DNA from 3 places in the Paenibacillus sp. FSL H7-0940 genome. Region 2 is predicted to be linked to each of the others. Evidence: riboswitches for the same ligand, from Rfam matches in the RefSeq annotation. Region 2 holds a riboswitch; each other region holds the start of a gene.
The links. A riboswitch is a leader RNA that binds a small molecule or an ion and turns the genes downstream of it on or off. The one in region 2 is predicted to bind cyclic di-AMP.

Region 1: linked by a shared signal. The riboswitch ahead of MHB71_RS18105 (hypothetical protein) and the one ahead of MHB71_RS25035 (3D domain-containing protein) in region 2 are both predicted to bind cyclic di-AMP.
Region 3: linked by a shared signal. The riboswitch ahead of MHB71_RS14600 (C40 family peptidase) and the one ahead of MHB71_RS25035 (3D domain-containing protein) in region 2 are both predicted to bind cyclic di-AMP.

What each region holds. Positions count from the first base shown of each region.
Region 1 is NZ_CP150280.1:4,066,524-4,069,749, reverse strand. It holds tRNA gene MHB71_RS18115 (tRNA-Leu) at 298-380, shown strand; gene MHB71_RS18110 (glutathione peroxidase) at 528-1,007, opposite strand; cyclic di-AMP (ydaO/yuaA leader) riboswitch at 1,379-1,554, shown strand; gene MHB71_RS18105 (hypothetical protein) at 1,670-2,068, shown strand; gene MHB71_RS18100 (HAD family hydrolase) at 2,196-2,879, shown strand; gene MHB71_RS18095 (Nramp family divalent metal transporter) at 2,985-3,226, opposite strand, start outside.
Region 2 is NZ_CP150280.1:5,654,035-5,657,260, reverse strand. It holds gene MHB71_RS25040 (TatD family hydrolase) at 277-1,047, shown strand; cyclic di-AMP (ydaO/yuaA leader) riboswitch at 1,289-1,542, shown strand; gene MHB71_RS25035 (3D domain-containing protein) at 1,816-3,000, shown strand; gene rnmV (ribonuclease M5) at 3,156-3,226, shown strand, end outside.
Region 3 is NZ_CP150280.1:3,353,171-3,356,396, forward strand. It holds gene MHB71_RS14585 (carbohydrate-binding protein) at 1-208, shown strand, start outside; tRNA gene MHB71_RS14590 (tRNA-Leu) at 354-437, opposite strand; gene pelA (pectate lyase) at 614-1,576, opposite strand; cyclic di-AMP (ydaO/yuaA leader) riboswitch at 1,995-2,126, shown strand; gene MHB71_RS14600 (C40 family peptidase) at 2,132-2,596, shown strand; gene MHB71_RS14605 (carboxymuconolactone decarboxylase family protein) at 2,670-2,999, opposite strand; gene MHB71_RS14610 (hypothetical protein) at 3,141-3,226, opposite strand, start outside.

The sequences.
Region 1 (3,226 bases), 1.6 Mb from region 2:
TGGATTAAATCTGGAATTTAATATTTGTGTTATTTTATATAACTTATTGTGTTATTTATTTTGCGAAGTGCAGGGAGGACTATATATAAGGAAGGACTATATATAAATGAATCAACAAGATCGGCTCTTACCGAAAGAGAGGGGATCAAATCTAATCATATGCAGTTCATGGGTAAAGATGACGAGATTATGCGATTTTTGATGAAAATGCCTAGCTGAAAAAGAAGTATTAAAAAATACTTTACTTTTAGTTCTGAACCCGGTATAATCAATTCTGTTGCCGATTATTTACGACATGCGGTCGTGGTGGAATGGCAGACACGCTATCTTGAGGGGGTAGTGGGCGTATGCCCGTGGAGGTTCGAGTCCTCTCGACCGCATCATATGAACGATTAAAAAGAAGCTTTCCATTAATGGGAAGCTTCTTTTTTTTGTCTTTTTCGAACAGTATGACATCTGGGTTGAAAAAAGGCCATCCATTACCGGAGGAATGTTGCTCTACCTTCCGGCTACGGGTGGCCTGTGTATTATTTTTGCAGCAAATTCTTGATATCTTCTTCAATCTTGTCCGGTGTTGTTTTGGGAGCATAACGTTTAATGACCTGTCCGTTCTGATCCACGAGGAATTTGGTGAAATTCCATTTGATTGCTTTGGAGCCGAGCAGGCCAGGAGCTTCTGTGCTAAGGTGTTGGAAAAGAGGGTGAGCGCTTGAACCGTTCACATCAATTTTCTCAAACATGGGGAAGCTCACGCCATAATTCATCTGACAGAACTCGGCAATATCGTCGGAAGATCCTTTTTCCTGTGCAAACTGGTTGCTTGGGAAACCAAGCACTTCAAATGGAGCATCTTGAAACTTGTCTTGCAATTCTTGCAGACCTTTGAATTGAGGGGTAAGGCCGCATGAGCTTGCCGTATTCACAATCAGGAGCACTTTGTCACGGTAGTCGGACATTTCAACTTCTTGACCGCGAAGGGTATTCACTTTGTAATCGTAGACTGTCATCTAAATCGCCTCCATTTATTTACTCTTATATCTTCTATTATATTGGTTGCAATTAAATATTGCAAAACTAATATGGTGTTAAAAGAATCAAAACAGGCAAGTTGTGCAGAATACGTGAATGAATTGCGAAGTGATTTACGCCAGAGTGAGAATTAGATAGCCTTGAAGAGATAGATAGAGTATAACTTTGTTGTAAGCGTTATTATGGATAGGAATTGGCAAAAATCTGCCGATTTGGTGATCTGGGCGGACTTTACACCGACATGGCACGGGTGTATGATTCATAACGTAATTTCAATTTAAACTAAATTGTACTTGAAAAACGAAACAAACGATAATATCGCTCGATCTTACCTTAAGATATACGAACGATGTTTTAATCGCTGAGTTTCCATTCATTAATGAATGGGAAACGGGGGAACCAACGGAATGCGCTGTCCAGGACAGTGGGCATTCATGGGGTGAATTTTCCGGTGACAGCCGGAAATAGGGCGACTCTCGCGCCCGAATCCGTCAGCTAACCTCGTAAGCGTTAAAGGGAGAGGCAACAAGCCGTACGCTGGTTCATGGTGTTTTCGCCATGGGTTATTTAAGAAGCGTTCGGGAGGCCTTGGTCCCCCACGCTTCTTTTTTGTTGTCTTTTCACGCCAAGGGAGGAACGAATGATGGATACTGAGATGATCTTAGTGACTGCTCCAAATGAAGCAGGACGTAAATTTATCAAATTGCTGATGTACAAAAAAATGCCGTTTGCCGTTCTAACCAACAGTGCAGGGGAAGAGCGAAGACTCCGTAGAATCGGAGTAGAACATGTCATTCGCATGAATACGGCTGCAGCTCAAAAATGGTTTTTGCCGCAGGGCAGCGTAGGCAACGTGTTTATTTTCGAGAACAGCCTGAATCTGACCTGTCGTTATTTACAGATCTGCCGTTCATGGACATCGAAATCCCTGTGCGTCATTACGGAGCAGAGTCATCCTAAGGGCATCTATCGGGGCATGGGCGCAGACCGGATTGTATATTCGCTCAATGGGGAAGTTGGCTTTCTCCTCAATGGTTAATGCCATAGCTTGTGATTGCTCAGGTGTAAGGTGCCTGTTATAATTGAATGTATCGATAAACGGAAGTTTGAGGAGACTCATGCAGGATGGTGAGTCTTCTTTTTTATGCTTACAAGGAGGAATTGGCGTGCCGGATGTAGGTGGATTGAAATGGTTGTTTTTTGATGTTGGAGATACGCTGGTGGATGAATGGGAGCCGGTTGATGATATTATCGGACAGTTTGTCCGTGAAGCTTGTGCTTTGGGGTATCCGGTGACAATTGAGGCGGTACGCGAACTGTTCGCGAGTTGTTACCGAAAATATGAGCAATGGCCTATGAGAGTGGCGATTCGCACATTCGTTGAAGACGAGGGGCATCAGAAACAGATTCAGGACAAGCTGAAGTTTCAAAAAGATCTTGAACGTCCTTTTCCTTCAGCGGATTCCGTTCTTCAGCAGTTGTCACGGCATTATCGCATTGGCATTATTGCCAATCAGAGTCCTGGAACGGAAGAGAGACTGGAAAGCTATGGCTTGCGGAAGTATGTTGATGTTCTGGCATGTTCGGCTGAAGAAGGAGTGTCCAAGCCAGACCCTGAGTTATACGCTGTGGCCTTGAAGCAGGCCGGTTGTGAACCGGAGGAAGCCGTCATGATCGGCGATCGGATCGATAACGACATTATACCTGCTCGGAAGCTGGGCATGCGTACGATTCGGATTATGCAGGGTTACGGAAGATTCCAGCCAGAGCTATCGGATGACAAACGTGCGGATTGGACTGTTGATTCATTGGATCAACTCCTGCCGTTACTGATGCCAAATCAGGATTAGATTCAGATGGTTGTTTATTGGATTGCAACAATAAAGGCTGATCAACTTGGGTATAGCATACCGGAGTTGATCAGCCTTTTTAGTATTTAGCCAATTAAAATGAGATTAGAACAACCGGATCGTCTGAATGATCAGATATACATTCAGCACAACGATAATCGCGGCAATGACCCATGAGATGATTTTGAGCCACAATTTGTTGGCGAATGCACCCATGCTTTTTTTATCACTTGTGAACATCACCAGGGGAATTACAGCAAAGGGCAATTGAAGCGACAGCACGACCTGGCTCAAAATGAGCAGTTCTTCTGTGCCATGTTCTCCTGCAATGGCTGTCACAATTACCG
Region 2 (3,226 bases):
ATTTTCCATGATACAGTAATCTGCTTTAATGGGGAGTATATGTAGATCGACATAATTTTGTAAATACAAGCAGGCAGAATGAGCACAATTAGCAATATATAGATCAGAATATCCGTATATCTTCTATATATTGTAGTTGTGAAGAAACAAGCGTAATGATGTAATACACAGATTACCCAAAATGTTTTATGTATGAGTCATTGAATTATTGAATTTTACAAATTGGATTTTGAAAAAGAAGATAGTCGTTATTTCGACATGAAGGGAGATACAGACATGATGCTGTTCGACACACATACACATCTGGATGCACCACAATTCGACGAGGACCGCGAGGACATGATTCAGCGTGCTGTGGATGCAGGAGTTGGTCGCATGATCAACATTGGCTTTAACCGGGAGACAATTCCAACCACAATGAAACTCGCTGAAACATATGACTTTATATATGCAGCTGTAGGGTGGCATCCCGTAGATGCGATCACAATGCAGGAGGGCGATTTGGAGTGGATTGCATCTTTATGCAAGCATGAAAAAGTGGTTGCGATCGGTGAGATTGGATTGGATTATCACTGGGATACTTCACCAAAAGAAATACAGCATCGCGTATTACGACAACAAATTGCTTTGGCGCGTGAAGTGAACATGCCAATTGTCATCCATAATCGGGATGCACATGAGGATATCATAAGAATTTTGCGTGAAGAGAAAGCGGGTGAAGTTGGTGGTGTGATGCACTCGTTCTCAGGCAGCTGGGAAACAGCAAAAAGTTGTCTCGATATGGGCTTCCATCTCTCCTTCGGAGGACCGATCACATTCAAAAATGCAAAGCAGCCCAAAGAGGTGCTGGAGAAGGTTCCTATGGACCGTTTTTTCATTGAAACAGATGCTCCATATTTGACACCTCACCCTTATCGTGGGAAGCGAAATGAGACAGCGCATGTACGTCTGGTTGCAGAGGCAGCTGCGGAAATTAAAGGCATTTCGGTGGAGGAAATTGCTGCAATAACAACCAAAAATGCCATGGAACGATTTGGGATTCGTTAAAAAAACGAGCAAATGAGGTGAAAAAGGCAGGTAAGCGGAGGTAATTTGCCCTTTGATCCAAATAAATCAAGAATATTACAATATTTTAACCAAATATTCAGAAAAACGTACTTGATCAACGCTTTACAACATGCATCAAAACAGGATATCATCTTTTCAGTGAATTGTTGTGCGGAAAATTGGACAGATGTTCGGGGGATGAACAAAGGGACACTTTCCGATGAAACAACATTACTTTCATGAATCAGTCTCGCTGAGTCTCCGTTATCGGAGAGCGGGGGAACCAATAGGGCTTAAACATCGGTGTATTTGGCCGATGCGCAACGTTCGCTGACCCAAAAGCAGCGAAGGGAACTGCGAAGCCGTATTTGATTTCTTCTTTGGGTCTCGGGGTGAATTCAAGGGCGTCCGCCATGAGCGGGTGACCCAAGATAGGGCGGCTCTCTTTCGCCCGAACCCGACAGCTAACCTCGCAAGCGGAAAAAGAGAGGCAACCTCGTGCATGAATTTCCGATATTCAGAATCATTCGGAAGCCACGGAAGAGTTCCTCTTACACTCTTTCTTTGGCTTTTTTGTTTTTGAATAAAAGAAATATTGTCATCATACGGTAGGTATTCAGGAGGATGACATCATGTTGCGAAGATTGATTCATGGTGCAGAATCGGATTATGTTGGTCCAATCTGTGTTCTGTAGAAAATTTGGTATAGTCACGTCAAAGACATCATGCATTACTTTAGACGGCGAGGCTATGAAGGAGGACGGAGAAGTGGGCACATTCCAACCAGAAGAGACCCATGAGTCACGATCATCCAGTAAGTCTTTCGCGTTGCGGTGGAAGCATGAGAACATGCGTCAAATGGCATTGATCGCGATTTTCTCAATTGCGCTTACAATCATGATCTTGTTAGTCGTTTACGGTCAGGCCGGGAAACAAATTTCGCTGGTTATTGATGGCAAAGCTCAGGTGGTAGAGACTCGTACAGGAATGCTTCAGGAAATGCTGGAGGAGCAGTCGATCACAGTCAGCCCTCACGATAAGGTATCCATGTCCATGAATGGGGCGATTACAGATGGAGACCGAATCGTTATTGAGCGGGCCGTTCCAGTTAACATTACGGCAGACGGAGACACCAAGACTCTGTATACAACCGATTCATCGGTAGAAGATGCAATTCAAAAATCAGGTATTCAAGTTGAAAGTAATGATAAAGTGTATCCGGCGCTTGGAACTGCGATCAAAGCGGAGATGAAGATCCGTGTAGTGCGCGTAACAAAGCGTACAGTGGAAGTAGAGCAACCGATCGCTTACAAAGTCATTAAAACGGCTGACCCTAGCTTATACAAAGGGGATAACCGTGTCGTTGTGAACGGCAAAGAAGGCACAATTGTGCAGCATATCGAAAAGGTATTTCAGGATGGAGAATTGGTCTCCAAAAAAATGGTCGGCAAATCTGTCGCGAATAATCGTGTAGATAAAGTGATCGCTGTCGGCACCAAAGCAAAACCGGTCGTGAAAGAACCTGAGATTCAGACCGTATCGGCTCAAACGTCAACAACCAAAAAGGCTACAACAACGAACTCGAAGAAAACATCTGCCTCGGGCAGCAAAGTGATTACCGTATCCGGGACTTCTTTTAAATACTCCAAAGTACTTAAAAATGTATCCATGACTGCCTACTCTTCCGAAGAGCCTGGCATTGGAACTAAAACAGCTTCCGGTACTCGTGTAACGGAAGGACGCACCATTGCGGTTGATCCCAAAGTCATTCCAATTGGCTGGTGGGTATATATCGAAGGTCTGGGATTCCGTCGTGCGGAAGATACAGGCGGTGCCATTAAAGGCAACAAAATTGATGTGTATTATGACAGTGTGAAGCATGCCCTGAATTTTGGACGTAAGAAAGGCAAGACGGTCTACGTGATCGGTCCGGTGAAGCCGGAAGCGAACTAAAATCGTTTTACTTTGAAATGGGAATGCTATAAAATAGTTGCATGAATGATTCATGCGGAATATGCGGCGGAGGAGTCTGAATTCAGTCTCCCCCGCCGTTTGGCAGAGAAGAGGATATTCCTCTTCTTTTTGCGTTAGAAAGGAAGAAATGGAACATGATAAAAGAAATCATTGTGGTGGAAGGCCGTGACGATACGGTAGCTATCCGTCGGGCCGTGGAAGCCGA
Region 3 (3,226 bases), 2.3 Mb from region 2:
GGAAAGCGGCACTCGGAACCTCGACATTTTTGTGAACGGAACCAAAGTCATTAGCAACGAGCCCTTTCCGGCTACGGGAAGCTGGTCCACTTGGGTTGAAAAAACAATACAGGTCCCCATGAACACGGGGACCAATACATTGAAAGTGGTTACCACCGGATCGGAAGGACCGAATATTGACAGCGTTAATGTTACCGCAGCACAATAAACGTTCCGTATGGCTGATGGAAGACATTTACTGTACGTGCAGCTAAGCACTAACCTCTTGAATACTCATCACTAAAGTTAGTGTTATATCAAAAAATGCAAAAAAAGACTCCTTAAGCGTTAGCTTAAGGAGTCTTTTTATTAGATGCGGTCGAGAGGACTCGAACCTCCACGGGGGTTAGCCCACACGGACCTGAACCGTGCGCGTCTGCCAATTCCGCCACGACCGCATATTGTATCTCCGTCATCAATATCGGCGACAAGAAATAATATATCATGCGTAATCTATCATGTCAACACTGAAAATAATAACAATAAAGCCCGAATCAGACGTCCATGTCGATTCGGGCTTTACCTTTAACTGCTACTAATAGTTTGGTTCATTAAAACGGAAGCATACTACAAATTACAGCTTGGAAGGCCAGTTGCCATACCATGCATAACCGCCTCTTCTTTCTTTATCAATATCACTTAATTTGTATTTAACTACCCCGTCACGACCAATAAAGATTGGTTTATCCGTTCCGATCTCATAGAAGCGTGCCCAAATTGGTGCAGCTTTGGAATCAGCGATAATTTTACTATCTCCATTAGCTCTTTCATACTTGTAACCCGTAATTTTCACTTTGTTAAACCAAGCCTCCGCTCCTTTAATGGATGCGGTAATTTTAGCGTTAGCAGGTCTGGTTTTTAGAAATTTAACAATCGTTACACTCTCTCCAGCTGTCAGAGATGGCACTTCGTAGATTCTTGCGCTCGCTGGTTTAAGAGAGTTGGAATCATGTTGTTGTCCCCATGCTGTCAGCTTACCACCTGAAACGACCTGTGTATTCAGAATCGCCTCCACACCTTTGGCAACTGAATTTTTACTGCGGTTAGCAAGTGTGCTGTCGATAAATGAGAAATCACCTTTGCGTGCTGCTACTTCATCCAGCATAATCATTACATTAATCATGGCATCATCATTGTAAGTGATGTGCTTGTGGTATCCGGAGCTTTGGTAAACTTGTGGCCACCCGCCGTTTGAATACTGCATGTTGATCAAAAAGTTAATTCCTTTGATTGCAGCTGTGGAGTAACGCGGATCATTCGTCTTTTTAAATTCCTTCGCCAATCTTCTAATTTCTGAGTATGTAGCCTTGTTGTCTATCGTGGACTTTGCCCACTCTCCACTTGTCTGTTTATAATCTTTTCTCCAACCTCCATCCGGCAGCTGGTTCTTCAAAATATCAGAAATACTCGCTGTAGTACCCGACGCATCTGCAGCAGATACCGTCCCTACAGGGAGAACTGCCATTCCAACTACTGAGAACACCATCGTACATGCCAGGACAAAAGTAATTATTTTCTTCGCTTTCAAATGTAACACTCTCCTATGTTCGTTTTTATAAATCTTCCACTTCTACTTTACGTATGATATACGCCCCGAACCTCCTTTATTTGTATTTATTGCATAATAAAATCAATTTTCATCCAATATGTGGATTGGATAATCAGATAATATGCAAAAAATCGATTTTTGTCAATATATGCAACTTAATGAATATAATCTCTCTAATTCTACATAACGGAATAGTTCTTTTAACTCATGACAAACCTATCTATTTATCCAAATTCGTCTTACACGAATCAATAATGACGTTTTTGTCATGAATGATACCCAAACTCGATCCCTTCTTTCATATAAAAACCTTAATTCCGCTAACATTGAGGTATTACGAAGGGTTTTAAATGGGTTTGACAATTACGCATTTATGCAATATAGTTTCAAATAGTTACAAAAACTTAATTATTCATTGCCGAGTTTCATGTTTGAAAACGGGGGAACCAATTTGGGTGAATTATTCTTATACATAGGAAATATAGGGAACCTTCTACCGAACCCTTAGCTAACTCCGTAGGCATCGAAGGGAGAACATTGATTTTGAAAAAACTGATTATCTCCATTTTTGGAGCAGCTGTATTATTTACATCCGGGGCAACAAGCACAGAGGCAAGCAGTATCAACTCCGTAGTGAACAACATGACAGGTATTCCTTACAAATGGGGTGGCACAACTGTAGCCGGCTTCGACTGTTCTGGTTTTATGAGATATCTTTTCAACAAATACAGCATTGAATTACCACGTACTTCGCAGCAGCAAGCCAAAGCAGGTACTCCCGTATCCAAGAGCAATGTTCGGACAGGTGATCTGGTGTTCTTTAATACAACAGGCAAAGGCATTTCACATACAGGTGTATATATCGGCGGCGGACAATTCGCTCATGCCTCCAGCAGTAAAGGTGTAAGCATCACGAAGTTATCGAATCCATACTTCAATGATCGTTATGTAACAGCACGTCGGGTAACTGGACAGTTTATGTATGATAAAATGTTAGGTAAAATGTGATTCACATACAAAAAGGCATCGGTTATTAACCGGATGCCTTTTTTGCACTTAAAAATGTATGTTGCATTGCTTACTAATGCAGCGCCTTCTGCACTCGCATCGCACCCTGAGACAGGGCATGTCCTCCACCAACAGCTCCAGCCACGGCTACGGTCTCCATAATCTCCTGATCTGTTGCGCCCTTAGCACGGGCTTCTTCTACATGGTAGAAGGTACATACCTCATTGTTGGCGAATAATCCAATGCCAAGCGCAATTAGCTGTTTTGTCTTCGCATCAATCACACCAGGTTGGAAACATTCTCCGGTAAACTCATGATACGACTTCACCACACCTGGCAGCACATCGCTTAATGCTCCAATCTGATCCTTGTAGGCATGAACTTTATCATTCATCAATGTCATGGCTTGTAGCACACCCTCTCGGCTATAGTTACAGATCTTCCTCACTGTACCTATCTTCTCTCCCGAGTGAGCCAATTATGCCAAGAAATCATGGTAATTCCAAACATTTAACGCTCATGGCCCTGCCATAATTACAAGCTGTTACTCACTAAGTGGACTCTGGCGAGGCTCGCTGAACAGCTGATAGCTGTAACCTCGGTCCAGCTTAACGACACGTCGATTCTGAC